Regions from separate parts of the Streptomyces sp. NPDC015242 genome, predicted to be linked through region 4. Evidence: riboswitches for the same ligand, from Rfam matches in the RefSeq annotation. Region 4 holds a riboswitch; each other region holds the start of a gene.
The links. Region 4 has a riboswitch for cobalamin ahead of ACF07N_RS18055 ((2Fe-2S) ferredoxin domain-containing protein). Riboswitches for the same ligand answer to the same signal wherever they lie in the genome.
Positions count from the first base shown of each region.

Region 1: linked by a shared signal. The riboswitch ahead of ACF07N_RS29685 (cobalamin biosynthesis protein) and the one ahead of ACF07N_RS18055 ((2Fe-2S) ferredoxin domain-containing protein) in region 4 are both predicted to bind cobalamin.
Region 2: linked by a shared signal. The riboswitch ahead of ACF07N_RS07755 (ribonucleoside-diphosphate reductase subunit alpha) and the one ahead of ACF07N_RS18055 ((2Fe-2S) ferredoxin domain-containing protein) in region 4 are both predicted to bind cobalamin.
Region 3: linked by a shared signal. The riboswitch ahead of ACF07N_RS23740 (energy-coupling factor ABC transporter permease) and the one ahead of ACF07N_RS18055 ((2Fe-2S) ferredoxin domain-containing protein) in region 4 are both predicted to bind cobalamin.

Region 1 covers NZ_JBIBUF010000009.1:357,689-365,243, forward strand. Annotated here, with positions in the region: gene cobN (cobaltochelatase subunit CobN) at 1-1,575, opposite strand, end outside; gene ACF07N_RS29680 (cobyric acid synthase) at 1,572-3,080, opposite strand; gene ACF07N_RS29685 (cobalamin biosynthesis protein) at 3,083-4,018, opposite strand; cobalamin riboswitch at 4,118-4,277, opposite strand; gene ACF07N_RS29690 (hypothetical protein) at 4,393-4,614, opposite strand; gene ACF07N_RS29695 (anion permease) at 4,648-5,877, opposite strand; gene ACF07N_RS29700 (class II aldolase/adducin family protein) at 6,175-6,906, shown strand; gene ACF07N_RS29705 (alpha/beta hydrolase) at 6,975-7,555, shown strand, end outside.
Region 2 covers NZ_JBIBUF010000002.1:508,957-516,511, reverse strand. Annotated here, with positions in the region: gene ACF07N_RS07760 (ribonucleotide-diphosphate reductase subunit beta) at 1-737, opposite strand, end outside; gene ACF07N_RS07755 (ribonucleoside-diphosphate reductase subunit alpha) at 737-3,100, opposite strand; cobalamin riboswitch at 3,222-3,380, opposite strand; gene mctP (monocarboxylate uptake permease MctP) at 3,554-5,182, opposite strand; gene ACF07N_RS07745 (DUF3311 domain-containing protein) at 5,179-5,445, opposite strand; gene ACF07N_RS07740 (GntR family transcriptional regulator) at 5,592-6,356, opposite strand; gene ACF07N_RS07735 (extracellular solute-binding protein) at 6,668-7,555, shown strand, end outside.
Region 3 covers NZ_JBIBUF010000007.1:188,871-196,425, reverse strand. Annotated here, with positions in the region: gene ACF07N_RS23750 (MFS transporter) at 1-339, shown strand, start outside; gene ACF07N_RS23745 (serine/threonine-protein kinase) at 547-1,983, shown strand; cobalamin riboswitch at 2,062-2,247, shown strand; gene ACF07N_RS23740 (energy-coupling factor ABC transporter permease) at 2,277-2,978, shown strand; gene ACF07N_RS23735 (energy-coupling factor ABC transporter substrate-binding protein) at 2,975-3,343, shown strand; gene cbiQ (cobalt ECF transporter T component CbiQ) at 3,350-4,099, shown strand; gene ACF07N_RS23725 (ATP-binding cassette domain-containing protein) at 4,096-4,950, shown strand; gene ACF07N_RS23720 (amidinotransferase) at 4,972-6,138, opposite strand; gene ACF07N_RS23715 (maleylpyruvate isomerase N-terminal domain-containing protein) at 6,313-6,969, shown strand; gene ACF07N_RS23710 (alpha/beta fold hydrolase) at 7,027-7,555, shown strand, end outside.
Region 4 covers NZ_JBIBUF010000005.1:41,444-48,998, forward strand. Annotated here, with positions in the region: gene ACF07N_RS18035 (MSMEG_1061 family FMN-dependent PPOX-type flavoprotein) at 1-202, shown strand, start outside; gene ACF07N_RS18040 (ABC transporter ATP-binding protein) at 253-1,122, shown strand; gene ACF07N_RS18045 (ABC transporter substrate-binding protein) at 1,119-2,102, shown strand; gene ACF07N_RS18050 (iron ABC transporter permease) at 2,111-4,183, shown strand; gene ACF07N_RS18055 ((2Fe-2S) ferredoxin domain-containing protein) at 4,191-4,589, opposite strand; cobalamin riboswitch at 4,652-4,777, opposite strand; gene ACF07N_RS18060 (IucA/IucC family protein) at 4,803-6,359, opposite strand; gene ACF07N_RS18065 (IucA/IucC family protein) at 6,461-7,555, shown strand, end outside.

The DNA.
Region 1 (7,555 bases), on a different contig from region 4:
GAGGCCCTTGCCGGGCAGCCACTCCATGGTGCCGTGCTTGCCCATGTGGACGATGGCGTCGGCGCCGAAGCCCCCCTCGGATGTCGCAGCCTCCAGCCAGCGGTAGGCCGCCATGTAGTGGTGCGAGGGCGGCATGTCGGGGTCGTGGTAGATCGCGATCGGGTTCTCGCCGAAGCCGCGCGGCGGCTGGATCATCACCACGACGTTCCCGAACTGCAGGGACGCCAGCACGATGTCGTCCCCGTCGACGTACAACGAGCCCGGCGGCTCGCCCCACGCCTCGGTCATGGCGTCCCTCAGCTCCGGGTCGAGCTTCTCGAACCAGGCCCGGTAGTCCGCCAGGGGCACCCGCGCGGGCGCCGAGGCGAGCTGCTCCTCCGTCAGCCACTCCACGTCGTGCCCGCCGGCCTCGATCAGCCGGTGGATCAGCTCGTCGCCGTTGTCCGGGTAGCCCTCGACGGCGTACCCGGCCTGCCGCAGCGCGTCCAGCACCCGCACGGCCGAGGCGGGCGTGTCCAGCCCGACCGCGTTGCCGACCCGCGAGTGCTTGGTCGGGTACGCGGTGAAGACCAGCGCGAGCTTCTTCTCCGCGTTCTCCTTGTGCTTCAGGCGGGCGTGCCGTACGGCGATGCCGGCGACCCGCGCGGCCCGCTCCGGGTCGGCCACGTACACGGGCACGTCGTCCGGGCCCTGCTCCTTGAAGGAGAACGGCACGGTGATCAGCCGCCCGTCGAACTCCGGGATCGCCACCTGCATCGCGGCGTCCATGGGGGACAGGGCGGCGTCCGACTCCTCCCAGGCCTGCCGCGAGGAGGTCAGGCACAGCCCCTGCAGCACCGGCACGTTCATCCCGGCCAGCGCCCCGATGTCCCAGGCCTCCTCGTCCCCGCCCGCCGAGGCCTGCGAGGCGTGCGTGCCGCCGGCGGCCAGGACGGTGGCGACCAGGGCGTCGGCGCGGCCCAGGATCTCGTACAGCCCCTCGTCCGCGCCGCGCAGCGAACCGCAGTACACCGGCAGGGCGTTGGCGCCGTGGGCCTCGATCGCGTCGCACAGGGTGTCCACGAAGGCGGTGTTGCCGCTCAGTTCGTGGGCCCGGTAGAAGAGCACGCCGACGGTGGGGCGGCCCTCGTGGTGCGCCCGCTCGCCGTGGACGCCGTACTCTGGCATCTTCCGCGGCGCGGCGAAGCCCTCACCGGTGAGCAGCACGGTGTCGGACAGGAACCGGGCCAGCTCGGTGAGGTTCTCCGGCCCGCCCTCCACGAGGTACTTCAGCGCCTCGGCGACGACACCGGCCGGCACCGACGACTCGGCCATCAGCTCCGCGTCCGGCACGGCCTCGCCGCCCAGCAGCACGGTCGGGATCCCGGACGCCTTCAGCGCGGCGAGCCCGTCCTCCCAGGCCCGCTTGCCGCCGAGCAGCCGGACGACGGCGACGGACGCCCCGTCCAGCAGGGCCGGGAGCTCCTCCCGGACGTCCACGCGGGTCGGGTTGCCGATCCGGTATTCGGCACCGGAGGCGGCCCGGGCCGCCAGCAGGTCCGTGTCGGCGGTCGACAACAACAACACAGTGCTCATGCGGGTGCTCCCGGTGGGATGAAGGGCAGTCCTTGCGGCGCGCCGGACTCGATGAGCCGCCACAGCGCGTCGGTGTCCGCGTGCTGTTCGATCAGGTCGCCGAGCCGGTCGAGCTGCTCCTCGCGCAGCGCGGCGAACGAGATGTCCGGAGCCGGCACGAAACGGCGGCCCGCGGCGGCCGCCACCTCGCGCAGGAACGCCCGCCGGAAGCCGTCCGACTCCAGCGAGCCGTGCCAGTGCGTGCCCCAGGTCTGGCCGACCCGGCAGCCGTCCAGGAAGGCCTCGCCGCCGGTGACGTCGGCGACCCCGTGGTGGATCTCGTAGCCCTCGACCCGCTCGCCGAGGGCCTCGCCCTCCGGCCGGGTGAGGGTCTTCTCGCGGGCGAACCGCACCCGCACGGGCAGGATCCCGAGCCCGTCGACGTGACCCCGGCGGCTCTCCACGTCGTCCTCGATGTGCTCGCCGAGGAGCTGGAAGCCGCCGCAGACGCCGAGCACGGGCCGCTGCTCGGCGGCCCTGCGCACCAGGGCGTCGGCGAGCCCCCGCTCCCGCAGCCAGTCCAGCGCCCGGACCGTGCCGCGGGTGCCGGGCACGACGACGAGGTCGGCGTCGGCCAGCTCCTCGGGCCGGTCCACGAACCGCACCACGACGCCCGGTTCGGCGGCCAGGGCGTCCACGTCGGTGAAGTTGGACATCAGCGGCACCGCGCACACGGCGACGCGCAGCACGTCCTCGCCGAGCGGCGGCGCGACGACGGATTCCCGCACGGCTCCCCGCAGGGAGACGCGCAGCCCGTCCTCCTCGTCGATCCCCAGCCCGTGCCGGAACGGCAGCACGCCGTACGTCTTCCGCCCCGTCAGCCCGTGCAGCATGTCCAGGCCCGGCTCCAGCAGGGAGACGTCCCCGCGGAACTTGTTGACCAGGAACCCGGCGACGCAGTCCTGGTCCTCGCGGGACAGCAGCGCCACCGTGCCGAAGAACGAGGCGAAGACACCGCCCCGGTCGATGTCGCCGACGACGAGCACGGGAAGCCCGGCGTTGCGGGCGATGCCCATGTTGACGATGTCGGTCCGCCGCAGGTTGATCTCGGCGGGAGAACCGGCCCCCTCACAGATCACCGCGTCATACGTGCCCCGCAACTGCTCCAGGCAGTCCAGCACCGTGCCGAGCAGCTTCTGCTGCCGCCCGCCGTGATAGCCGCGCGCACTCAGCTCACCGACCGGCTTGCCCAGCAGCACGACCTGACTGCTCTGCTCGCCCCCGGGCTTGAGCAGCACGGGGTTCATCAGCGCGGTCGGCTCCACCCGGCAGGCCTGCGCCTGCATCGCCTGCGCCCGCCCGATCTCGGCGCCCTCCCGCGTCACGAACGAGTTCAGGGACATGTTCTGCGCCTTGAACGGCGCGACCTTGACGCCCTGCCGTACCAGCCACCGGCAGATCCCGGCCGTCACGACGCTCTTGCCCGCGTCGGAGGTGGTCCCGGCGACGAGAAGCCCACCGCTCATGCTCACTTCCCCCTCTTCAGCAACCGCGCGCCGGCGCACACCCCGAGCGCCAGCCAGGTGACGCGCCGCGAGAGCCGCACGGCCCGTTCGACATCGCGCCGGGCGACGGCCCGCCCGCCGGTGTTCAGCACGGGCCGGTGCTCCACCCGCCCGCCGTACGACAGCGTCCCGCCCAGCCGCACCCCGAGCGCCCCCGCGAACGAGGCCTCCACGGGTCCGGCGTTGGGACTGGGATGCTGCGCCGCGTCGGCCCGCCAGGCGCGCACGGCCCCGCGCGGATCCGGCCCGGCCAGCACCGCGAGCACGGCGGTCAGCCGCGCGCCCGGCCATCCCGCGAGGTCGTCGAGACGCGCCGAGGCCCATCCGTAGCGCCGGTACCGGGCCGACCTGTGCCCGACCATGGCGTCCAGGGTGTTGACGGCCCGGAACCCGAGCAGCCCCGGCACCCCGCCGACGGCCCCCCACACCAGCGCCCCGACCACCGCGTCGGAGGTGTTCTCGGCGACGGACTCGACCACGGCCCGGGCGATCCCGTCGGCGTCCAGGGCCTGCGGATCCCGTCCGCACAGATGAGGCAGCCGCGCCCGGGCCGCCTCGACGTCCCCCGCCTCCAGGGCCCGCCCGATGGTCTCCGCCTCGCGGGCGAGCGACGTACCCCCGACGACGGCCCAGGTGGCGGCGGCGGTGAGCGCGACGGAGGCGACGGCGCAGGGACGTACGGCACGCTCGGCGACGGCCCCGAGGGCGACGGCTCCTCCCACGCACACCGCGGTGTGCAGCGCGCCCCACCCGCGGTGGTCCCGCCACAGCACCCGTTCCACGGCACCCGCGGCCCGCCCGAACGCGGCGACCGGATGTCCCCGGCGGGGGTCGCCGAGCAGCAGGTCACCGATCAGGCCGGCGGCGGCACCGTACGCGAAGACGCGACCGGCACCCATGGGCTCAGCCGCCCAACAGGACAGGCAGGGGTGGGGTGCTGAACCTCGATCGGCAGCCGCGCATGGCGATATGTGTCCTCACTCAGGGTGTCCGCGCCCTGGTTCGACGTGACCGGCGGTGAGAGTTCCTGGCTCCCGGGGGATGGCTACCCCGGTGACAGTGGCGGGACCGCGCCGGACTCACACCGGCTTCCTCTCCTGCCGCCGTACTGGCCCCGGAAGTCCACCACGGGCGCGAACCGCCGTCAACTTGCCCTTGACCTGCGCGGGGAGAGTGTGGAGAACCCCACACCGCCCCCACCCGCACACGACGACCGGGCGGCACGGGACCCGGGTCCCGTGCCGCCCGGCGGACACGCTGTGCGATCGGGGCGTCAGGCCACGATCAGGTAGATGCCGTAGCCGACGGCCGCCGCGCACGCGGCGAAGCACGCGTACGCGCCCGTCACCGCGAGGCCGGCGGAGCCGCCCTGCGCCACCGCCCGCTCGCGGCGCGACAGGCCGGTGATGCCGAGGGTGAACAGGCCCACGAGGGCCACGGTGACCACGAGGCTGACGCCGAAGACGGAGCCGAGGGCCGCCCAGTCGATCTTCATCTCTGCTGCTTCCTTGTGAACCGGTGGGCGGGGTCAGACCGAGGTGGCGGTCGTGGAGGGCGTCCGCTCTGCGGTCGCCTGGGCCGGGATCGGCGGCACGTCGCCCGCGGGAGGCGGCGTCACCGCGGCCATCGCCGTGGTCACCACGCCGGCCGGCTCGTCGTCGGTGTCGTTGACGTTGGTGTGGTCGACGACCTCGCGCCGGGAGATCTTCCAGATGGCCGCCGACGAGGCGACGAGGAAGACGGCCACCGCGGCGGTGCCCCAGGCGCCGAAGCCGGTGACGTACTCGGCGAGCGCGCCCACCAGGGCGGCGGCCGGCAGGGTCAGGCCCCACGCGACGAACATCCGCGTCGCGGTGGACCAGCGGACGACGCCGCCCTTGCGGCCGAGGCCCGCGCCCATCACCGCGCCGGACACGGAGTGGGTCGTGGAGAGGGAGAAGCCGAGGTGCGAGGAGGCCAGGATGACCGTGGCCGCGCTGGTCTGGGCGGCGAAGCCCTGCTGCGGCTGGAGGTCGGTCAGGCCCTTGCCCATGGTGCGGATGATGCGCCAGCCGCCCAGGTAGGTGCCGAGGGCGATCGCGACGCCCGCGGACAGGATGACCCACATGGGCGGGTCCGAGTCGGGCGCGACGGCGCCGCCGGCGACCAGGGCCAGGGTGATGACGCCCATCGTCTTCTGCGCGTCGTTGGTGCCGTGCGCCAGGGAGACCAGGCCCGCCGAGGCGATCTGGCCGGCCCGGTAGCCCTTCGCGGACGCCTTGCCGTCGGCCTTGCGGCCCAGGGAGAACGTCAGCCGCGTGGCCAGCATCGCCGCGATGCCCGCCACCAGCGGGGCGGCGACCGCCGGGATCAGGACCTTGGTCACCAGCACGTCGCCGTGCACCGCGCCGACGCCCGCCGAGGCGATCGTGGCGCCCACGAGGCCGCCCATGAGGGCGTGCGAGGAGCTGGACGGCAGTCCGACCAGCCACGTCAGCAGGTTCCACAGGATCGCGCCGACCAGGGCGGCGAAGATGACTTCGGGACGGATGCCGGCCTCGTCGACGAGGCCCTTGGAGATCGTGTTGGCGACTTCGACGGACAGGAAGGCGCCGACCAGGTTCAGGACCGCGGACATCGCGACCGCGGCCTTCGGCCGCATGGCGCCCGTGGAAATGGTCGTGGCCATCGCGTTCGCGGTGTCGTGGAAACCGTTCGTGAAATCGAACGCGAGTGCGGTTACCACCACAATCGCGAGGATCAGCGAGAAGCTTTCCATTTACCCAGGCAATCGTTCGAGGTCATTGGCTGGACGAACGTAAGTAACCCGAGTGAACGGAAGATGAACTGGGAGGGGCGCAGGGGTGTCCACAACAAGGGTTCGGCGTTCGCCCTGCTGTCAGGCTCCCCACACCCCCGCGGTCCAGGCTCTCCCCGCGTCCCTCTTCAGCCGATCGAGTGACCCGCGGTCGTGTACGACCTGCCCCCCCCGCGGGTGCCGTCACGGGTGGCCGGTTTCCGGCCCGAAGTGCCCCCGCGGGGTGGTGCGCCGGCCCCGCCCTGGCAGGATCGCGCCATGGCCGAGCAGCGAGACGACGAGCGGGACACGGGCGGAACCCCGGACGGCGGGCCGGGCGCGGGGGAGCCGCGGCGCAGGAGGGCCCGCCCCGAGGAGGCCCGCGCCTGGGAGGACCTCGTCGCGACGGCCCGCCGCACGGTCGCCGAGGGACTCGTCGTCGGCACGTCGGGCAACGTCTCGGTGCGCGTCGGGGACACCGTCCTGGTCACCCCGTCCGGCGTCCCCTACGACCGCCTCACGCCCGCCGACGTGACCGGCGTCGGCCTCGACGGCCGGCAGGTCCTCGGCACCCTCGTCCCCACCAGCGAGCTGCCCATGCACCTCGCCGTCCACCGCACGACCGACGCCCGTGCCGTCGTGCACACCCACGCCGTCCACGCCACGGCCGTGTCCACGCTCGTGACCGAGCTGCCGCTGATCCACTACATGGCCGCGGCCCTCGGCGGACCCGTCCGGGTCGCGCCCTACGCCACCTACGGCACCGAGGAACTGGCCCGGAACATGCTGCGCGCCCTCGACGGCCGCTCCGGCTGCCTCCTGCAGAACCACGGCACCGTCACCCATGGCGCCACCCTCGACCAGGCCTACGACCGCACGGCCCAGCTGGAGTGGATGTGCCGCGTGTGGCTCACCGCCGCGTCGGTGCCGGGCCTGACCCCCAGCCTGCTGACCGAGCGGCAGCTGGGCCAGGTCCAGGAGCGGCTGCGCGGCTACGGCCAGCGCGGCTGACCCGGGCGCCGTCACCCCGCCGCCGTCTCCCGCTGGTCGCCCGTGGACCGCGCCGGGACACTGGAGCGGTGCGCACTGCCAGAGCGACGGCCGCTGCCGTCTCCGCCGCCCTCGGGGCCGGTGCCGCCGCGGTGGCGGCCGGCCGGCTCGCCAGCGACGCCGCGCTCAGGGCGCGCCCCGGCCGTCCGCTGCCGACCGAGCCCCGGCTCACCGTGCACGGCACCGCCGCCGGGCAGATCACCCTCACCCGCGACCTGGCCGCCCTGCGGCCCGGCCGCTACGGCCTGTCCGGCGACGGCTGCCACGCGATCGTCGGACCCGTCCTGCCCGGCGCCCCGCACACCGCCGACACCGTCGTGCGCCGCCTGGAGGGCGTCACGCACGGCACCCTGCGCCCCGGCGACCCGGCCTGGCTCACCCCCAACGTCCACGTGGGCGACCCGGGCTCCGCGCTCGGCGTCGCACACGCCGACGTCGACGTCCCCGGAGAGCTCGGCGCCCTGCCCGCCTGGTTCGTGCCCGGCGCCCGGGACACCTGGGTCATCGCCGTGCACGGCCTGGGCACCACCCGCGAACTCGCCCTGAACGTCCTGGGCTTCCTGCACCGCAACCACTTCCCGGTGCTCGCCCTCGCCTACCGCGGCGACCT
Region 2 (7,555 bases), on a different contig from region 4:
AGCATGTCCGTCACCTCCTGCCGGAGCCGGTCGTCGAAGAGCTCCGGCTCCTCCTTGCGGACGGTGTCGACGACGTCGAACGCGAACGACATGTGCATGGTCTCGTCGCGGAACACCCAGTTGGTGCCGGTGGCGAGACCGTGCAGCAGCCCCCGGCTGCGGAACCAGTACACGTAGGCGAAGGCGCCGTAGAAGAACAGGCCCTCGATGCACGCGGCGAAGCAGATCAGATTGAGCAGGAAGCGGCGCCGGTCCGCCTGTGACTCCAGCCGGTCCAGCTTCTCGACCGAGTCCATCCACCGGAAGCAGAACTCCGCCTTCTCGCGGATGGACGGGATGTTCTCCACCGCCGCGAAGGCCGCCGCCCGGTCCTCCGGGTCGGGCAGGTAGGTGTCGAGCAGCGTCAGATAGAACTGGACGTGCACGGCCTCCTCGAACAACTGACGGCTCAGGTACAGCCGCGCCTCGGGGGAGTTGATGTGCTTGTACAGCGTCAGCACCAGGTTGTTCGCGACGATCGAGTCGCCCGTCGCGAAGAACGCCACCAGCCGGCCGATGAGGTGCTGCTCCGCGGGGGAGAGCTTGGCGAGGTCGGCGACGTCCGAGTGGAGGTCGACCTCCTCCACGGTCCAGGTGTTCTTGATGGCGTCCCTGTAGCGCTCGTAGAAGTCCGGGTAGCGCATGGGGCGCAGGGTCAGCTCGAAGCCGGGGTCGAGGAGATTCTGGGTGCTGGGCATTACTGGCAGGCCTCGCAGGACTCGGGGTTTTCCAGGGAGCAGGCGACCGCTTCGGGGTCGGGGGTGGCCTGCACGGGGACGGTGGCCCGGGCGGCGCGGGCGATGCGGGTCGCCGGGCGCGAGCGCAGGTAGTACGTGGTCTTCAGCCCGGACTTCCAGGCGTAGGCGTACATCGAGGAGAGCTTGCCGATGGTCGGCGTCTCCAGGAACAGGTTCAGGGACTGCGACTGGTCCAGGAACGGGGTCCTGGCCGCCGCCATGTCGATCAGGCCGCGCTGCGGGATCTCCCAGGCGGTGCGGTAGAGGGCGCGCACGTCCTCGGGGATCCAGCCGAAGCCCTGCACCGAGCCGTTGGCCTCGCGCAGTGCCTCGCGGGTGCGGGCGTCCCACACGCCGAGCCGCTTGAGCTCGTCCACCAGGTAGGAGTTGACCTGGAGGAACTCGCCGGACAGCGTCTCGCGCTTGAACAGGTTGGACACCTGCGGCTCGATGCACTCGTACACGCCCGCGATGGAGGCGATGGTGGCGGTGGGCGCGATGGCGAGCAGCAGCGAGTTGCGCAGGCCGGTCGTGGCGATCCGCTCGCGCAGGGCCGCCCAGCGTTCGGGCCAGGTCAGCTCCACGTCGTAGTGGTCGGGGTGCAGCACGCCCCGGGCCGTACGCGTCTTCTCCCAGGCGGGCAGCGGGCCGTTGCGCTCGGCGAGGTCGGCGGAGGCCTCGTAGGCGGCGAGCATGACGCGCTCGGCGAGGCGGGTGGACAGGGCCTTCGCCTCGGGCGAGTCGAAGGGCAGGCGCAGCTGGAAGAAGACGTCCTGCAGACCCATCGCGCCGAGGCCGACCGGGCGCCAGCGGGCGTTGGAGCGGCCCGCCTGCTCGGTCGGGTAGAAGTTGATGTCGACGACCCGGTCGAGGAACGTCACGGCCGTGCGGACGGTCTCGTCCAGGCGCTCCCAGTCGATGTCCCCGCCGGTCACGAACGCGCCGAGGTTGACCGAGCCGAGGTTGCAGACCGCCGTCTCGCCGTCGCTGGTCACCTCCAGGATCTCGGTGCAGAGGTTGGAGGAGTGGACGACGTGGCCCGGCTCGGCGGTCTGGTTGGCGGTGCGGTTGGCGGCGTCCTTGAAGGTCATCCAGCCGTTGCCGGTCTGCGCGAGGGTGCGCATCATCCGGCCGTACAGCTCGCGCGCGGGCAGCGTCTTGCGCGCCAGGCCCTTCGCCTCGGCGGCCCGGTAGGCGGTGTCGAACTCCTCGCCCCACAGGTCCACCAGCTCGGGCACGTCCGCGGGGGAGAACAGCGACCACTGCGCGTCGGCGTTCACCCGGCGCATGAACTCGTCCGGGACCCAGTGCGCGAGGTTGAGGTTGTGCGTGCGGCGGGCGTCCTCGCCGGTGTTGTCGCGCAGTTCCAGGAACTCCTCGATGTCGGAGTGCCAGGTCTCCAGGTAGACCGCGGCGGCGCCCTTGCGGCGGCCGCCCTGGTTCACGGCGGCGACCGAGGCGTCGAGGGTCTTCAGGAACGGGACGATGCCGTTGGAGTGGCCGTTCGTGCCGCGGATCAGCGAACCCCGGGCCCGGACGCGGGAGTAGGCGATGCCGATGCCGCCGGCGTGCTTCGACAGGCGGGCGACCTGGTGGTAGCGGTCGTAGATGGAGTCCAGCTCGTCCTTGGGGGAGTCGAGCAGGTAGCAGGACGACATCTGGGGGTGCCGGGTGCCGGAGTTGAACAGGGTGGGGGAGGAGGGGAGGTAGTCGAGGCGGCTCATCAGCCGGTAGAGGGCGGCGACTTCGTCCACGGCCCGTGCGGTGTCGTCCTCGGCGAGGCCGCTCGCCACGCGCAGCAGGAAGTGCTGGGGCGTCTCGATCACCTTGCGGGTGAGGGGGTGGCGCAGCAGGTAGCGGCTGTGCAGGGTGCGCAGGCCGAAGTAGCCGAAGCGGTCGTCGGCGGTGGTGTCGATCAGGGCGTCGAGCCGGGCCGCGTGCACCCGGACGAACTCGGCGGTGCGGTCGGCGATGAGCCCCTCGCGGTGCCCCACGGCGACCGACTCCGTGAACGACGAGACGCCCTGGGAGGCGGCCTCGGCGCGGATGCCGATGGTCAGCAGCCGGGCGGCCAGCCGGGAGTAGGCGGGGTCCTCGGAGATGAGACCGGCGGCCGCCTCGGTGGCCAGCTCGCGCAACTCCGCCTCGTCGGCCCGCGCCGACCGGCCGCGCAGGGCGGCGGCGGCGACCCGGCCGGGGTCGGCGTCGGGGAGGTCGGCGGTCAGTTCGGTCAGGGTCCGCAACAGGGCGGCACCGGGAGCGTCGTGCGCTTCTTCCGCGGGTTCTTCGGCGGCTGAGACCGGATCGGCTGGCGCGATGGTCACGTGGGGCTCTCCCTCGCTCGGCACGGGGCCTCGTCGAGGGCAGGGGGCAGCACACGAGCGCACGCGGCGTCGCGTCCACCGGCCCATTCCACGAGGCCCGGACGTCAGGCACACCGGCCGGGTGGCCGGGCGCACTGTCGGCAGGTCCTCGGACTGACGCCCATACCGCGTGAAAGGGCATGGGTACACCGTTGCGGGACAGTTCCGGATTCGCACCGGATTCCCCTGCGGCGACAGCGAGCATGAGCATACATCTTGTGCCGGGTTCGATCGGCACCCCCAGATGTTGTGTCGCGCTGGTTTCAGAGCGTCAGCTGGTAGGTGTGCAGAGTGATCTCCGGCAGGCGCGGGACGGGCACCGGGCGAACGACGGCGGGCCGCCGTGAGGTGTGCTCACGGCGGCCCGCTGCGGGTCGTTCGTCGTGCGGGGCGCGGTGCCGGGCGCCCCAAAGGTCAGTGCGAGGAACCGGCGGTGGCGGGCGGCAGTTCGACCTGCACCCCCGGGTCGCCCGCGTCGGCCGTGTAGTCCTCCGGCTTGGTCTCGTCGACGCCGTCGGGGGCCTTCAGGGCCTTGAGGACGAACGTCAGGACCACCGTCACCACCACGTTCAGCACGAACGCCGTGAGGCCGATGTAGCCGATCTCGCCGATGCCGGGGATCTCCTTGGAGGAGCCGCCGAAGTGCTTCTGCGTCGGCGAGGCGACCCCGTACGCGGCGACCGTGCCGTAGACCATGCCGACCGCCCAGCCCGCGAGCAGCGCCCAGCGGTGGAACCAGCGCGTGAACAGGCCGCCGACCAGGGCCGGGAAGGTCTGCAGGATCCAGATACCGCCGAGCAGCTGGAAGTTGATGGCGACCGTCTTGTCCATCGTCAGCACGAAGGCCAGGGCGCCCACCTTCACCAGCAGGGACACCAGCTTGGAGACCTTGGTCTCCTGCGCGGGCGTGGCGTCCGGCTTGATGAAGTCCTTGTAGATGTTGCGCGTGAACAGGTTCGCGGCCGCGATGGACATGATGGCCGCCGGCACCAGCGCGCCGATGCCGATCGCCGCGAACGCCACACCGGCGAACCAGTCCGGGAACATCGTCTCGAACAGCTGCGGGATCGCCAGCTGCCCGTTCTGCACCTTGATGCCGGCCGCGATCGCCATGAACCCGAGCAGCGCCAGCAGACCCAGCATCAGCGAGTACAGCGGCAGGATCGTGGTGTTGCGGCGGATCACCTCACGGCTCTTGGAGGACAGCGTCGCCGTGATGGAGTGCGGGTACATGAACAGCGCCAGCGCGGAGCCCAGCGCCAGCGTGGCGTAGGTCCACTGGCCCGCCTCGGGCGGTGTCAGCGCACCGCGCGGCGCGCCCGTCGCCGGGTTGGTCTGGCTGAACGCGTCGCCCGCCTTGGCGAAGATGTCGTCGAACCCGCCCAGCTTGATCGGGATGTAGATGATCGCCACCGCGATGACGATGTAGATCAGCGTGTCCTTCACGAACGCGATGAGCGCGGGCGCCCGCAGACCCGACGAGTACGTGTAGGCCGCCAGCACACCGAAGGCGATCAGCAGCGGCAGGTCCTTGATGAACCAGTTGGTGTTCTCACCGCCGCCGACCCCCATCACGTCCAGCACGGCCTGGATGCCGACCAGCTGGAGGGCGATGTAGGGCATCGTCGCCAGGATGCCGGTGAGCGCCACGGCCAGGGACAGGCCCTTGGAGCCGAAGCGGCCGCGCACGAAGTCGGAGGTCGTCACGTAGCCGTGCTTGTGGGAGACCGACCACAGGCGCGGCAGGAACGTGAAGATCAGCGGGTAGACCAGGATCGTGTAGGGCACCGCGAAGAAGCCCGCCGCTCCCGCCGCGTAGATCGCCGCCGGCACGGCCACGAAGGTGTACGCCGTGTACAGGTCGCCGCCGAGCAGGAACCAGGTGATCCAGGTGCCGAACGAGCGGCCGCCCAGGCCCCATTCGTCCAGGCTGTGCTCGTTCTCGGCCTTGCGCCAGCGCGCGGCGAGGAAGCCCATGACCGTGACGGCCAGGAAGAAGAAGATGAAGACGGCGAGTGCGACGCCGTTCACGCCGTCCTTCACTCCGACGCACCGCCCTTCGCGGCCGAGCGGGCGCGCTGGTCACGCTGCCACAGCTTGAAGGCGATCATCGTCAGCGCCGTGGAGATCAGCACCCAGGCCATCTGGTACCAGTAGAAGAACGGGATGCCGATGAAGGCCGGGTCGGTCTTCGCGTACGAGCCGACCCACAGCATGGCGATGAAGGGCGCTATGAGACAGACGGCGATGACGACGCGCATCGGCGTCACCACCGGCCCTCTGCTGGTTTCCGGGGGTTGCGACATCAGGCGGCTCCGTCCCCTCAAGTGATCACCTGTGCAATGCGCAGGCAATCTAGGTCAGGGTGCGGCGGAAGCGGAACCCCTCGTCCGCAATGCGGTACCCAAAAGAAACGGGAGTCCCGCCGTGGGCCGGTCGCGTCGCCGGCCGGTCACTCCTGGGGGCGCTTCAGGCGGGCCACGAACTTGTACCGGTCGCCGCGGTAGACCGACCGCACCCACTCCACCGGCTGGCCGTCCCGGTCCAGCGAGTGCCGGGACAGCATCAGCATGGGCAGGCCGACGTCGGTGCCGAGCAGGCCCGCCTCGCGCGGGGTGGCCAGCGACGTCTCGATCGTCTCCTCGGCCTCGGCGAGATGGACGTCGTAGACCTCGGCGAGCGCGGTGTAGAGGGACGTGTACTTCACCAGGGACCGGCGCAGCGCGGGGAAGCGCTTCGCGCTCAGGTGCGTGGTCTCGATGGCCATGGGCTCGCCGTTGGCCATGCGCAGGCGCTCGATGCGCAGCACGCGTCCGCCCGGTGTGATGTCGAGCAGCCCGGCGAGCCGGTCGTCGGCGGTGATGTAGCCGATGTCCAGCAGCTGTGAGGTCGGCTCCAGGCCCTGGGCGCGCATGTCCTCGGTGTAGGAGGTCAGTTGCAGGGCCTGCGAGACCTTCGGCTTGGCGACGAAGGTGCCCTTGCCCTGGATGCGTTCCAGCCGGCCCTCGACGACCAGCTCCTGCAGTGCCTGGCGCACGGTCGTGCGGGAGGTGTCGAACTCCGCCGCGAGGGTGCGCTCGGGCGGGACGGGCGTGCCCGGCGCCTGGGTCTCCGTCATGTCGAGCAGGTGCTTCTTCAGGCGGTAGTACTTGGGCACACGTGCGGTACGGACGGGCACCCCGTTCTCGTTCTCCGCACTGCTGACGTCGGTGCTCATGCTCCGCCTTCCCGGCTCGGTCCGCCGAACGATCTCACTTGTATACCGTCGGCGCCTTGTTTGGTCTAGTCCACCGTTGTCAGTGGTCTACCTGAAGTATGGCCTCTGCAAGCGGGTTTTCGCTGGCTTCTTACTTAAAGGTTCCTGCATATGTAGGTCGCATAACGGCTGGTCAGAGCCTTCTCGCGACCCTTGACAGGCTGGTTGGCCTGGGCCAAGCTCCCCGTACTGGTCTACACCAATGGTCCAGGCCCGGCCCACCGTCCAGTGCGGGGAGCCAGGGGGGTTGTGGGATCCCTGAGGAGGGTGGCGTGAAGCGCAAGCTGACAGCCGCGATCGGTATCGCGGGCATGATGGTCTCCATCGCGGCGTGCGGCGGCGAGGGCGACGGGGGCTCGGACAAGGGCGGCGCCGACGCCAAGGAGCTGACCGTCTGGCTCACCGTCGACGCCCAGAACAACTGGCCGGAGCTGGTGAAGGCCGCCGACGACGCGGTGAAGAAGAAGCACCCGGGCCTGAAGATCGAACACGAGTACTACGGCTGGCCCGACAAGAACGCCAAGCTCGACGCCGTCCTGGCCACGGACAAGGCCCCCGACGTGGTCGAGATGGGCAACACCGAGATGCTCGGCTACATGGTCAAGGGCGCCTTCGCCCCCCTCGACCAGGGCAAGTTCGACAACTCCGACGCCTGGCTCGACGGCCTCAAGGCCTCGGTCACCTACGAGGACAAGACCTACGGCGTCCCCTACTACGCCGGCGGCCGCGTCGCCAACTGGCGCAAGGACGTCGCCGCCTCGGTCGGCGTGAAGACGCCCCCGAAGACGTACAAGGAACTGACCGGCGCCCTGGACAAGATCCAGAAGAAGCAGGGCGACAAGTTCAACGCCTGGTACCAGCCCACCCGCGACTGGTACGCGGCCATGTCCTTCGTCTACGACGCCGGCGGCGCCATCGCCACCGAGTCGGGCGGCCAGTGGAAGGCCTCGCTCTCCTCGCCCGAGTCCCTCAAGGGCCTCAAGGAGTTCAAGAACGTCGTCGACAAGTACATGCACGGCGACAAGACCAAGGACGAGTCCGACCGCTACATCGTCTACGGCCAGGGCAAGTCCGCCATGATCTTCGCGGCCGCCTGGGAGGGCGCCACCGCCGAGGACCCGAAGAACGACAAGAGCGGCAAGCTCAAGGGCAACCTCGAG
Region 3 (7,555 bases), on a different contig from region 4:
GGCTGGACGGGCACCGCCGGGCTGCTCCCGGCCGCGGGGTTCGTCGTGCTGCTCACCGTCGGGCAGATGCTCGTGGTGCCCGCCGCCCGCTCCTGGGTGCCCGACCTGGCGGAGGAGGGCCGGATCGGGCTGTACACGGGCGCGCTGTCCTCCGTCTCGGGCCTGATCGTGCTCGCCGGCAGTGCCGCCACCGGCTCGCTGCTCGACCTGGGGCTGCCGGCCGCCGTGCCGTGGCTGGTGCTCGCGGCCGTACCGGCCCTGGCGGTGGCACTGCTGCCGCGCCGGGAGGAACCGGGGGGCCGGCCCGACCGGCCGAGGGGGGCGGTCGCGGCGGACTGATCCGGCCCGGCCACCGCGCGCGGGAGCCTCGCGCCCCGGGGCGCGGGCCGCACGCGCTCCGCGTTGTCCGGGACCGTACTGTCGGGGGACACCGCCGCGGAGCACAATGATCATCCGGCGCCAGTATCCTGGCCCGGCTGTGGCACCCCCCACCAACCCTCGTGCGAACACGGGGGGTTCGGGCCGCGGCGACGAACCTTCCCACGCATGAGACGAGGACGAGTGCTGCTAGCGGGCCGCTACCGGCTGGATGTTGAGATCGGGCGCGGTGGAATGGGAGAGGTCTGGCGGGCGTACGACGAGACGCTCGCCAGAGCGGTGGCCGTCAAGCTGCTGCTCCCCCAGGACACCGACGCCACGGCGGCCTCCCGGTTCCGCCTGGAGGCCCAGACCGCCGGGCGTCTCAACCACCCGAACCTGGTCGGCGTGCTCGACTTCGGCGAGTACGACAACCGGCTGTACCTGGTGATGGAGCTGGTCGAGGGCGACAGTCTCGCGGGGGTGCTGGCCGCGTCGGGCGCGCTGCCCGCCGGGCGGGTGGCCGATCTCGCAGCCCAGGCCGCCGCGGGGCTCGCCGCGGCGCACGCGCAGGGCATCGTCCACCGGGACATCAAGCCCGCCAACCTCCTGCTGGACGTCCACGGCACCCTGAAGATCGGTGACTTCGGCATCGCCCGCTTCCTCGACGACCCCGGCGCGGCGCTCACCGCCACCGGGCAGATCGTCGGCACCGGCCTGTACCTCGCGCCCGAACGTGCCCTCGGGCAGCCCGCGGGACCGGCCTCCGACATGTACTCCCTGGGGTGCGTGCTCTACCAGTTGCTCAGCGGACGCCCACCGTTCCAGGCGGACACCGCCGTGGCCCTCCTCCACCAGCACCTCGACGCCGCGCCCGTGCCGCCCCGCGAGCTGGGGGTCGCCGGTCTGCCGCCGGCGTTCGAGAACTACCTGCTCGGACTGCTCGCCAAGCATCCCGAGGACCGTCCGTCGGCCCAGCAAGCCGCCGAGTGGTTCGCCGGCGGCGCCTGGCAGGGGCGGCCCCAGCCGCTGCCGGAGGCCGCACCACCGGCGCCGGCCCCGGTACCGGCCACGCGGCCCGCGGCCCACGCGGCGGCCGGGACAGGCACCGCGGCCACCTACGCGCTGCCGACGGGCTCGCGCACCGCGCCGGGCGGGCGGGCGCGCCGCTCCGCGCCCCGGGGCGGCTCCGGCGGCCGGTCGCGTCTGGCCGTCACGGCCGCCGCGGCGGCGCTGTTCCTCGCCGCGATGTACCTCGGCATGGTGTGGTTCTCGCCCGACGACACGGCGACGAAGGGCACCGAGCCCGACGCCTCACCGTCGGCGAGCAGCCCGGCCGCCCCCTCGGACCCGGAATCCGGGGCGTCCGCCGACCCGCTCGGGACCACGGAGCGGACCGGCGGCACGTCGGCCGGCGGCACGTCGGCCGTGGGCACGGTGGCCGATGTCACCCCGTCCGCCGAGGCACCCGCCACCCCGCCTCCCGCCGGACCGTCGCCCGGCCCGTCGGCCCCGGCGGAGGCGCCGGCCGGTGGCGGCCCGGACCACGCGGACCAGCGGGAACAGCAGCCTCCCCAGGTCCCGGTGGGCGACGGGGAGGACGACGACGGCGAGGGCGAGGACTGAGCGGCCCTGCGCCGGTGTGCGAGCGGGCGCCCCCTCGCGCGCCCCCTGGGGCGGCTTGTCATCGCCCTTATCGCGGCCTTATTGTCACCACGCCTTGGTGAACGGGAAATCCGGTGTGATGCCGGTGCGGCCCTCGCCACTGTGAATCGGGAAGTCCGGCTCCGGCCCTCGCGGGCAGCCACTGGGTCCTCGTGACCCGGGAAGGCGGAGTTCGGGCGGTGGTACCCGTCAGCCAGGAGACCGGCCAAGGCGCGTCAACCATCCACGAGGTGCTGGAGAGGGTCTGCAGAGCCATGCACATTGCCGAGGGTTTCCTTCCTCCGGCGCACGCGGCCGCCTGGGGCGTCGCGTCGGCGCCGTTCGTCGTCCACGGAGTCCGGTCACTCACCCGTGAGGTGCGCGAGCACCCCGAGAGCACCCTGCTCCTCGGGGCCTCCGGGGCCTTCACGTTCGTTCTGTCGGCCCTGAAACTGCCGTCGGTCACCGGCAGTTGCTCCCACCCCACGGGCACGGGCCTGGGGGCCATCCTGTTCCGGCCGCCGGTCATGGCGGTGCTGGGCACCATCACCCTGCTGTTCCAGGCGCTGCTGCTGGCGCACGGCGGTCTCACCACGCTCGGCGCCAACGTCTTCTCCATGGCGATCGCCGGTCCCTGGGCCGGCTACGCCGTCTACCGGCTGCTGCGCCGGTACGACGTGCCGCTGATGGTGACGGTGTTCTGCGGGGCGTTCGTCGCCGACCTGTCCACCTACTGCGTCACCAGCGTGCAGCTGGCGCTCGCCTTCCCCGACCCGGGCAGCGGGTTCCTCGGCGCGCTCGGCAAGTTCGGGTCCATCTTCGCCGTCACCCAGATCCCGCTCGCGGTGAGCGAGGGGCTGCTGACGGTCCTCGTGATGCGGCTGCTGGTGCAGTCCAGCAAGGGGGAACTGACCCGGCTGGGCGTGCTGCTGACCGCCAAGGGCGCCCGTGCCGGAACCGGGGCGGTGGCCCGATGAAGAAGAGCACGAGGATCAACCTCCTGCTGCTGCTCGCCGTGGCCGTCCTCGCCGTGCTGCCGCTCGCGCTGGGGCTCGGCGACCACAAGGAGGAGCCGTTCACGGGCGCCGACGGTGAGGCCGAGACCGCGATCACCGAGATCGAGCCGGACTACGAGCCGTGGTTCTCGCCGCTGTACGAACCGCCGTCCGGGGAGATCGAGTCGGCCCTGTTCTCCCTCCAGGCGGCGCTCGGCGCCGGGGTCCTCGCCTACTACTTCGGCCTGCGCCGCGGGCGGCGGCAGGGTGAGCGGCGCGCGCTGGAGCGGGAGTCCGGGAGCACGCCGGCCGGTGCGGCCGGGACGTCCGCCGACGGTCGGGACTGAGCCCGGGTGCTGCCGATCGACGCGGCGGCGCACAGCAGTCGCTGGCGCCGCCGCCACCCCGTGGACAAGGCCGTGCTCGGGTTCGGCCTCACCGTGCTCGCGATCTCGCTGCCGCCCTGGCCGGGCGCGGCCCTGGTGCTGGTGGCGGCCCTGGCGCTGCTGCTCGGCCCGGCCGGTGTGCCGGGCCGGCGGCTGTGGCGGGCCTACCGGGTGCCGCTGGGCTTCTGTGCGACCGGGGCGCTGACGCTGCTGATCCAGGTCGGCGGGCCGGACGGTGCCGTCTCCCTCGCCGGTGACGGGCCGGTGCGGGCCGGGGAGTTGCTGCTGCGTACCTCGGCGGCGTCGCTGGGCGTGCTGTTGTTCGCCTTCACCACGCCCCTGTCCGACCTGCTGCCCCGTCTGGTCCGGGCCGGGGTGCCGGCGCCGGTGGTCGACGTGGCGCTCGTGACGTACCGCATGAGTTTCCTGCTGCTGGACTCCGTGCGCCGTGTCCGCGAGGCGCAGGCCGCGCGCCTCGGCCACACCAGCCGGGCCGCGGAGTGGCGTTCCCTGGCCGGTCTGGGCGCCACCGCGTTCGTCCGGGCCTTCGACCGGGCCTCGCGCCTGCAGGCCGGACTGGCCGGACGCGGCTACGACGGCACGCTGCGGGTCCTGGTGCCCGAGGCACGGGTCTCCGCCCGCTTCACGGCGGCCAGTTGCGCCCTGCTCGTGGCACTGGCCGCCCTCGCCCTGATCCTGGAAAGGCCGCTGACATGAGCGAGCCCGCCCTCGTCGCCCTGCGGGGCGCGTCCTTCGGCTACGAGGACGGCCCGGCCGTGCTCAGCGGCCTCGACTTCGACATCCGCGAGGGGCGCGCGCTGGCGCTGCTCGGCCGCAACGGCAGCGGCAAGACGACCCTGATGCGCCTTCTCAGCGGTGGACTGCGCCCGGACGAGGGGCGGCTGACGGTCGACGGCCGGCCGGTGACGTACGACCGCAAGGGCCTGACCCGGCTGCGGACGACCGTGCAGCTGGTGGTGCAGGACCCGGACGACCAGTTGTTCGCGGCCTCCGTCGAGCAGGACGTGTCGTTCGGGCCGCTCAACCTCGGCCTGGACCACGCGCAGGTGCGGGAGCGGGTGGCGGAGGCGCTCGCCGCGCTCGGCATCGCCGCCCTGGCCGACCGGCCCACCCATCTGCTCTCCTACGGGCAGCGCAAGCGCACGGCCATCGCGGGCGCGGTCGCCATGCGGCCCCGGGTCCTGATCCTGGACGAGCCGACGGCCGGGCTCGACCCCGACGGCCAGGAACGGCTCCTCACCACGCTCGGCGCGCTGCGGGCCGGCGGCACCACGGTGGTGATGGCCACCCATGACGTCGATCTGGCGCTGGCCTGGGCCGACGACGCGGCGCTGCTCACCCCGGCGGGCGTGCGCACCGGGCCCGCGCACGTGGTCCTGGCCCGCACGGACCTCCTGCGCGAGGCGGGGCTGCGGCTGCCCTGGGGGGCGGCCGCGGCGGAACTCCTGCGCGCGCGGGGCTGGTTGAGCGGGACGGAGCGCGGGCCGCGCACGCCCGCCGAGCTCGCCGCACTGGCGGCCGGGCGGCCGGGGGCGACCGGCGGCTGAGCGCGTCCCGCCGCGGTGCGGTCAGTCGAAGTAGGACTGGAGCGGGCCGCGGCGCCGGACGTCGAGGGTGGCGCAGTGGAACGAGCCGCCGAACGGGGCGTAGTGCAGCAGGTCGCAGGGGATCGGCTCGAAGCCCCAGCGCTCCAGGGCGCGCAGCATGCCGGTGTGGTGCCGTTCGGCGATGACCCGCTTCTCGTCGAGCATCAGCACGTTCATGCTGAGCCACTTGCCGCACATCGACGTGACTTTGAGCAGCCGCTCGTCGATCGGGTCCGGTTCGGGCGCGACCAGCACGTCCCAGGAGCCCAGCACGTCCGGCAGGTCGTCGGGGTCGACGTACTCGGGATTGATCAGCACCTTGCCGGGCGCGAGCGGCACGAACGTGGTGTCGATGTGCATGGGCGTGCGGCAGCGGCTGGGGATCTCGTGGATGCGGTAGTCCGGCCCGAGGTGGCGGCGCAGCCAGTCGATGCCCATCGCGTTGGTGACGTTGCTGCGCGTCACGAACAGATCGCGTCCCGCCCGGACGAAGTCCGCCGCGTCGAAGACGGGTTCGAACTCGGTGAGGATGTACCGCATGGGTTCGCCGTCCTCCGGCACGCGGAAGTCCGGATCGAACAGCTCGTCCGTCAGCTGCGGCCTGGGCGCCGCCGTCCAGCGGGCACCGCGCCGGAAGTAGTCCTTGAGGATCGGCCGGTAGGAGTGCGTCTCGAAGTACCGGCACGGCCAGGCCATCGGCGTCTCGATGATCTCGTCGCCGATCACCAGCATGCTGTCCCGCGGGCAGGTGTTGCAGAACCCGCGCGAGGACCAGTCGGGCGTGCCGAACCGGCGCCGGTGGTCGACCGCGTCGGGACGGCGGACGGTGACACCCAGCGACTCCAGCAGGGCGACGAAGCCGTCGATCTCCTGCTGGGCCTGCTCGACGAGCAGGCGCGGGTACCGGAAGCCCGCGGCGAGCCCCTGCAGGCGCCCGGCCCAGGGCGGCACGTTGCAGGTGACGACGGGGTGGTCGGAGGGGATCGTCGCGCCCTCCAGGCGCCCGACGATGATCTCCTCCAGCGGATCCCACTCGTTGTGCGAGCTGACCGGCCGGGCGAGCTGCTCCGCGCTCGGGACGGCCGGGGCGAGGTGCCGCGCGGTCCCGTCGGCCGCGGTGACTGTTCCGGTGCTGCGTGTGACCGTCATGCTCACCACTCTTCCGCCACTGGCTGCGGTGGCACGCCGCGCGGGCGCGCGGCGTGACAGGGGCCCGCCGGAGCCGTGCACGTCGGCTGCCGTGCGGAGTGCCGGCGCCCGCGCGGGCGGACCGGCCGTGGAATACGGTTGCCCACCTTCGGGCACTTCACTACGTTGCCGAAGGTGGATCATTTCTCGACCGCCTGGACGGCGCTGCGCGCGGCCGTCGCCGACCTGTCCGACGAGGACTTCACGCGGCCGTCCGGCTGCACCGGCTGGCTGGTGCGGGACCTGGTGTGCCACCTGGTCATCGACGCTCAGGACGTCCTGATCACCCTCGCGACCCCGTCCGGCCGGGAGCCGACCCGGGACGCGGTGACCTACTGGGAGGTCTCCGGGACCCCGCCGACCGGTGAGGACCCGCTCGACGCGCTGACGGTCCGGCTGGCCGCCGCGTACGGGGACCCCGGCCTGCTGAGGTTCCACCTGGACGACGTGGGTTCGGCCGCGGGCCGGGCCGCCGTGCTCGCCGATCCGGCCGGCCGGGTCGGTACCCGCGACCAGGTCCTCACGGTGGCCGACTACCTCTCGGTGTACGTGCTGGAGTGGACGCTGCACCATCTGGACCTGATCGCGCACCTGCCGGACCAGGCGCAGCCCCCGGCGGCGACGCTCGGCCGGTCCCGCGAGTTGCTGGAGCGCATCGCGGGCAGCCCGTTCCCCGCGTCCCTGTCCGACCGGGACGCGCTGCTGGTCGGTACGGGACGGCGGGATCCGACCGGGGCGGAGCGGGCCGGGCTCGGGGACCTGGCCGGCCGGCTCCCGCTGTACCTCGGCTGACCGGCCGCGGCGAGGCCGCCGTCGAAGGGGTCCGGCCGAGGTGGGAGCATGGCCGGTATGGACATCCGCCGCAGGAACCACGTGAACGTCACCGGCCCCGACGACGCGCCGGTGCTCCTCCTGGCCCACGGGTTCGGCTGCGACCAGAACATGTGGCGTCTCGTGGCGCCGGTGCTGGCGAAGCGCTACCGCGTGGTGCTGTTCGACTACGTCGGCTCGGGCAGGTCGGACCTCACGGCGTGGAGCGAGGAGCGCTACTCCTCCCTGGACGGTTACGCCCGTGACGTGGCCGAGGTCTGCGAGGAGCTCGACCTGCGGCGGGCGGTGTTCGTGGGGCACTCGGTCAGCGCCATGGTGGGCGTGCTCGCGGCGCGGGCGGCGCCGGAGCGGATCGGGGCGCTGGTGATGGTGACGCCCTCGCCGTGCTACATCGACAGCGGGGACTACCGCGGCGGCTTCAGCGCGGAGGACATCGACGAGCTGCTGGCCTCGCTCGAGGCGAACTACCTGGGCTGGTCGTCCGCCATGGCGCCGGTGATCATGGGCAACCCGGACCGCCCGGAGCTGGGCGAGGAACTGACCAACA
Region 4 (7,555 bases):
ACCCGGCGGCAAGGAGGTCCTGCGCGTCAACGGACGGGCCCGCATCCTCACCGATGCCCCGTTCTTCGACGCCATGAGCGACGGCGGCCGGCGCCCCGCGCTCGCCCTGCTCCTGGAGATCGACGAGATCTACCTGCACTGCCCCGCGTCCCTGCGCCGCTCGGGCCTGTGGGACCCCGCGTCCTGGCCGGCCGCCGGCTGAGCGGGCACCCCCCTGCCGACCTGCGGTTAGGTTAGGCTAACCTCCCCTTCGTGAGATCTGGTGAAGCACCCGAGGGCGGACGGCGCCTGCGCGGGCATGAACTGTCGGCCACGGACGTGACCGTGTCCTACGACGGGGTGGACGTCGTGCGTGACGCCGCGATCGCCCTGCGGCCCGGGGAGGTCACCGTCCTGGTCGGGCCCAACGGCAGCGGGAAGTCGACGCTGCTGCGGACGATCGCCCGGCTGCAGCGGGCCCGCCGCGCCGGGCTGCGGATCGACGGCGACATCGACGGCCTGGCCCTGTCCGCCCGTGAGTTCGCCCGGCACGTGGCCCTGCTCACCCAGGGCCGGCCCACGCCCAGCGGGCTGACCGTGCGGGACCTCGTGGAGTTCGGCCGCTACCCCTACCGGGGCCGCTTCGGCCGCCCCGACGCCGACGCCGCGGCCGCCGTGGAGCGGGCGCTGGCGCTGACCGGCGTCACGGACCTCGCCGGGCGCGGCGCCGACCACCTCTCCGGCGGTCAGTTGCAGCGCGTGTGGCTCGCGAGCTGCCTCGCGCAGGAGACCGGCGTGCTGCTGCTGGACGAGCCCACGACCTATCTCGACCTGCGGTACCAGATCGAACTCCTCGACCTCGTCCGCGACCTGGCCGACGACCACGGGATCGCCGTGGGCGTCGTGCTGCACGACCTCGACCAGGCGGCGGCGATCGCCGACCGGATCACGCTGCTCGAAGCGGGCCGGATCGTCGCCGACGGGCTGCCCGAGGACGTCCTGACGCCGGAGCGCCTCACCGCCGTCTACGGCATCCGGATCGACGTCGACACCGACCCCCTCACCGGCCGGCTGCGGACCCGTCCCATCGGCCGCCACCACACCCGCACCACCCGTAGCGAAAGGCTCGGCACCACCTCATGAGACGTCTCCTGCTCACCGCGGCCACCACCACCGCCGCGGCGCTCACCCTCGCCGCCTGCGGCACCACCGAGCCGGCCGCCGACACCTCCGGGGCCAAGGCCTCCAAGGGCATCACCCTCACCGACGCCACCGGCGCGAAGGTGAAGCTGGACGGCCCCGCGAAGAAGGTCGTCGCCACCGAGTGGAACGAGGTCGAGAGCCTCATCACCCTCGGCGTCGACCCGGTGGGCGTCGCCGACGTCAAGGGCTACAAGACCTGGGACACCGCCGTCCCGCTGAAGAACGAGCCCAAGGACATCGGCACCCGCGGCGAGCCCAGCATGGACACCATCGCCTCGCTCTCCCCCGACCTGATCGTGGCCAGTTCCGACCTGCCCGAGGCGGCCGTGAAGCAGCTGCGCAAGATCGCCCCGGTGCTGGGGATCAAGTCGGCCGACGCCGCCGACCAGATCGGGCAGATGTTCAAGAACCTCGACCTGATCGCGCAGGCCACCGGCACCACCGACAAGGCCGAGGCCGCCCGCGAGAGCTTCGACGCCAAGCTCGCCGAGGGCCGCAAGACCCTCGCCGACGCGAAGCTCGACGGCACCGGCATAGCCTTCGCCGACGGGTACGTGACGTCCAACCAGGTCTCCGTCCGCCCGTACACCAGCGGCTCCCTCATCGGCTCCGTCAACGAGGAACTGGGCCTGAAGAACGCCTGGAAGGTCAAGGGCGACCCGGCCTACGGCCTCGGCACCACCGACGTCGAGGGCCTGACCGCCCTGCCGAAGGACACCGCGTTCGCCTACATCGGCAACGACGGCGACAAGGCCAGCAACCCGTTCGCCGGGCAGCTGAAGAAGAACGCCGTGTGGACCTCCCTGCCGTTCGTGAAGGCGGGCGACGTGCACCGGCTGCCCGACGGCATCTGGATGTTCGGCGGTCCCGGCTCGATGGAGGCGTACATCGACGCCCTCGTCGAAGCGCTGACGAAGTAACGCCCGTCATGGCCGTCACCGAAGCGCCCCCCGCCGTCCGTCCCCCGGCGGCCGCGTCCCGGACGGGTGCGGCCGCGGTGACGGCCGGGCTCGTCCTCCTCGTCGCCGCCCTCGCGGTCGTCGACATCACCCAGGGCACCGCCGCCGTCGGGCCGGCGCAGGTTTTCAAGGCCCTGACCGGGCAGGCCGATCCGGCCGACGCGTCCGTGGTGATCGCCTCACGGCTGCCGCGGATGACCGCGGGCGTCCTGGTCGGCGTCGTCCTCGGCATCGCGGGCGCCGTGCTCCAGGCCGTCAGCCGCAACGTGCTCGCCTCGCCCGACACCCTCGCGGTGAACGCCGGCTCGTACCTGGCGCTCGGGCTGGCCGGCGCGACCGGCGTCTCCCTGCCGCTGCTCGCCTCCTCGGGCGTGGCCTTCGCGGGCGGGCTGCTGGCCGCGGCCGTGGTGCTCGCCCTGTCCGGCCTCGGCACGGGCACCGTACGGCTGGTCCTGGCCGGCACCGCGCTCGCGCTGGGCCTGAACTCCCTGACGGAAGGGCTCCTGCTGCTGTTCCCGCAGCAGACGGAGGGCCTCTACCAGTGGAACCAGGGCAGCATCGGCCAGAACGGCTTCGACGGCGTCCTGCAGATGCTGCCCGTCGCCCTCGTGGGGCTCGCCGGGCTGCTGCTGGTCGCCCGGCGGGTCGACGCGCTCGCCCTCGGCGACGACGCGGCGCGCGGCCTCGGCGTCCCGGTGCACGCCACCCGGGTCACGGTGGTGGTGCTCGCGGCGCTGCTGTCCGCGGCGGCCGTCACGCTCGCCGGGCCGCTCGGCTACGTCGGGCTCTGCGCGCCCGCCCTGGTCCGGCCGCTCGCCCGCCGGTTCCGCGGCTTCACCCGCGCGCGGGCGGCGCTGCCCGCGGCCGGGCTGGCCGGGGCCGCGTTGGTGCTCGGCTCCGACGTGCTGCTGCGGGCCCTGATCCCCGCCGACACCGCCGTCGGCGTGCCCACCGGCATCGTCACCAGCCTGGTCGGCGCCGTGTTCCTGGTGGCGACGGCGCTGCGGCTGCGGGACACGGCCGGGGTGGAGCCACCGGACCGGCTGCGCATCCCCGGCCGCACGGCGTACCTGGCCACGGCGGCCGCCCTGGCCGCCGTCGTCGTCGGCGCCGCCCTCGCCGGTGTGCTGCTGGGCGACAGCAAGCTCCTGCTCGGGGACGTCGCCAACTGGGCGCAGGGGCGGGCCGGCCGGACCGTCTCCTTCGTCCTGGACACCCGGGTGCCGCGGGTGCTCGCCGCGCTGTGCGCGGGCGCCGCCCTCGCGCTGGCCGGCACGCTGGTGCAGGCCGTGACCCGCAATCCGCTGGCGGAACCCGGGGTGCTGGGGGTCTCGGGCGGCGCCGCGCTGGGTGCCGTGCTGCTCGTGACCACCGTGCCCGCCGCCGGCTCCTGGGGCGTCGCCTCGGCGGCGTTCGCCGGAGCGGCGCTGGCCTCCGCCCTCGTGTTCGGGCTCGCCGCCCGGGGCGGCTACCAGCAGAGCCGGCTGGTCCTCGTCGGCATCGGCGTGGCGGCCGGATCGACGGCCCTGATCAGCCTGCTCATCGTGCTCACCGACCCGTTCAACGCCACGAAGGCGCTGACCTGGCTGTCCGGTTCGACGTACGGGCGGACCACGGCGGACGTCGTGCCCGTCGCGCTCGTGCTGGCCCTGGGCCTGGCCGTCGCGGTCGCCCGGCGCACCGAGCTGGACCTCGTCTCGCTGGACGGGGACACCCCGCGCCTGCTCGGACTGGGGCTGCCCCGGGCCCGGCTCGGCTTCCTGGTGGTGGGCGTGCTGCTGGCGGCGACCGCCGTGGCCTCGGCCGGCACCATCGGCTTCGTCGGTCTCGTCGCGCCGCACGCGGCCCGGGCCCTGGTGGGCCGGCGGCACGTGCGGGTGGTGCCGGTCGCCGTGCTGCTCGGCGCCGCGCTCGTCTGCACGGCCGATCTCGTCGGCCGTACGGTGATCGCCCCGGCCCAGCTGGGCGCCGGTCTGATGACGGCCGTGATCGGCACCCCGTACTTCCTGTGGCTGCTGATCCGCGGCCGCCGGGCGGCCTGAGCCGGTGTCAGGGGCGGTCCCCGTCCCGCCGCGCCCGGGGGCTGAAGACGTACAGTCCGAGGATGTCCGGCAGCGGGGCCACGCCCGGGCCGCCGGCCCGGACCCAGGAGACGACGTCCTCGGTGGCGGCCGGGTCGTTGAGCAGACCGAGCCAGACGGGCCGGGCTCCCGCGGCCCGGCCCGCGGCCGAGGGCTGCACGACGACCACGTTGGCCTGGTCGCAGACGTCCAGGCAGTCGGAGATCCGCACGGGTGCCGCCGCGCGCAGGCGCTCGGTCTGGGCCGCGTGGTCGACGCCGGTCACCTTGGGGCTGCCGCAGCAGCAGTCCCGGCAGACGACGACACGGCACGGCGGGGATCCGCCCGGGGTCTCGTCCAGGGGGTCGCCGGCCGGCGTCGCGGGCATGCCGCACCTGCCCTCTCTCCGGGGAGATCCGCCCCGGTGGTCCGTGGAGGAGGCGACCGCGTGAGTCTCCTGGCTCTCGGGTCGCCGCAGGTCCCGGCCTTCCCACCCGCGCGCGGGCAGTGGCCTGTCGGGACCGGCTCGCCGATCACAGTGGCGGGACCGCGCCGGATTCACACCGGCTTCCTCGTCCGCCGTCGCCTTCGTCGCCGGTCATCATTCCACGGGGCCGTGACCCGGCCGGGACCGCCTGAGCGGGTTCGGCAGCGGCAGGTAGCGGGCGTCGGCGCCGTCCGCTCCCGTCCAGCGCAGCAGCAGGTTCGTCTTGGCGGGCAGCGTCGGGGAGGCGAGCAGGGCCGGGATCTCCGGCAGGTCGTGCCGGGCGAGTTCGCGGCGGGCGGCGGGCCAGGGGTCGAACCCGGGCCGGCGCTCGGCGAGGGCCCCGGCGATCTCGGTGAGGTGGTTGACGACCAGGCAGTACACCAGCCGCTCCCAGCCGGCGGCGCGCCCCACGTCCGGCAGCAGTTTCACGCCCTCGGCGTCCCGGTACAGCACCTGCACCGGCATGCCGTCGGCGTCCACGGCGACGAGCGTGTTCTGCAGATGGGCCTCGACGACCACGCCGTGCCCCGCGAAGGCCGCCAGGACCGGGGGCACGGCGTGCGCGAGGTACGCCTCCCACCAGGCCTCCGGGTCGGTGACGCGGTCGAGCGGGTTGCCGTCGAAGCCCTCGACGAGCCCCGCGGCGAGCAGCGGGGTCGCCCCGGGCACGAGGCGGCCGGCGAAGCCGTCGCGGACCAGGACGGCCAGGGCCTCGAAGGCGAAGTCCGCGGTGCGGTACCCGCGGTCGGCGAGCCAGCCGGGCGGGCCGTCGCAGGCGGCGAGGGCCGCGCCCGTGGCCGTGTCGGTCCGGCGCAGGGCGAGCAGGTCGTGGCGCCACAGCCGGCGGATGTCGTTGGTGATGCGCACGTCCAGGCTGAACTTCAGGAACAGGTCCCGCCCGGGGGCGTAGACGGTGCGGATCGCGGCCGTCGGCCAGGTGTCGAAGGCCGTGGTGCCGAGCCGGAGCAGTCTGCCGTCCGCGAAGGCGGGGGCCAGCTCACGGGCGGCCAGGCCGAGCTGCCAGGGGTGGGCCGGGAGCAGCCGGTAGCCGGGCGGGGCTGTGCCGAGGGCGTCGAGGGCGGAGGTGTCGCCGTCCTCGGCGACGGTGTCCTCGCGCACCCCGAGCAGCACCAGCGGGAAGCGGGCGTACGCCTCGGGCGCGTACGGCAGCCAGGACGCGGCGGGGCCGCCGCCGCGGGCCTTGGGGGCCGGGTGGTGGGTGTGGCCGGTGAGCAGGCACTGCTCGGACCGCTGGTAGAGGTCCGCGGGCGGCGCCGCCCCGGCCCGGGCGGCCAGGAGCGCGGCCACGACGTCCCGGCTGTCCCTCATCTCGGCGGGCAGGTCGGGGTTGGCCAGCCCGGTGCGCCGGCGCAGTTCCCCGGCGACCAGGTCGACGAGTGCGGTGTGGCCGAGGCGCTGCCAGGCGCCCGCCACCTCGACCTCGGGCTCGGCGGGCCGCCGGGTTCCGCGCACGCGCAGCAGGCGGTCGCCGCCGGGCAGGTGGTGGACGCGGTGGGCGCCCTCCTCGCGCACCGGCCGGGCGACCTCGCGCAGCAGGCAGTTGAGCAGGGGCACGGCGGCGTACGCGTCGGCGAGAGCGGCGATGGCCGGGTCGTCACCGTGGGCCGAGTCGTCGTCGGCGGGCGGGGGCATGAGGTCCACGCGTTCCACTCGTCCCTACGGTCCTTCCAGCGTTCCCGGGCGGGGATGATCAGTATGCAGGTCGTCGCCGTTCCGCTGTGACGCCCTATTCGTACCCGAGGAGTCCGCCCGTGCACCGTCCCTCCAGCGCCGAGACCGAGGTCGCCGACGAGCTGTCCGTCGTACGGCCCGGGCTCCTGCCGCGGTACGAGGCCGAACTGCCCGGCGCCCGGGCGGCCGTGCTGTCCCGCCTGTGGCGCGGCCTCACGCATGATCCGCTGCCCTGGGTGACAGGCGTGGAGCGGGGCCGGGACGGTGTGACCCTGCTGCTGGCCGACGGGCGCCGGCTGCACGGTCCGCTGCCGGATCCGTACGCGACCGGGGCGTACGTCAGGGCCGTGCGGCTCGACGGGACGGAGTACGGCGATCCGGCGCTGCTGGTGAGCGTCCTCGGCGTCCCGCACTCCGCCTCCTTCGCGGCCGAACTCGGGCACAGCGTCGCCTCGCTGGCGCTGTCGCGGGCCGGGCGGGAGAGCGCTCGGGGGGCGTGGCCGGAGCGGGACTGGGAGTGGGAGCAGCGGATCGTCGACGGGCACCCGTTCCACCCGGCCTGCCGCTCCCGGCCCGGTTTCTCGGTCGCCGAGCAGCTCGCCTACGGGCCCGAGCACCGGCCGGTGGTGCAGCTGGAGCTGGTACCGGTGCCGGCGGCGGAGTGCCTGGTCACCGGCGTGTGGCCGGACGAGCTGCGGGAGGGCGGGCGTCTGGTGCTGCCCGTACACCCCTGGCAGGCGGCGCACGTGCTGAAGCGGGCCGGCGAGGAACGCCGCCCCGGGCATCCGCTGATGAGCCTGCGCACGCTCGCCCTGCCCGGCGGGCCGCACGTCAAGACCTCGCTGAGCGCCCGCCTGACCTCCTCGGTGCGGGACATCTCGCTGCCGTCGGTGGCCGCCTCCGCGCTGCTGTCGGACTTCGCCGAGGTCACGGCGGCGCGCACGGACGGGTTGCTGCACGTCACCCGCACCCTGGGCGCGGCGGCGGCCGGCTCCCCCGACTTCGCCGCCGTGCTGCGGGAGTCACCGCAGGCGTACGCGGGCGGTGGTGAGCGGGTGCTGCCGGTGGCGGCCCTCGCCACCACCGGACTGCCCCGATCCGCCGCCTGGCTGGCCGCCTTCGCCCGGCTCGCCCTCACCGCCGGTCTGCGGCTGCTGGAGCTGGGCGTGGCCCTG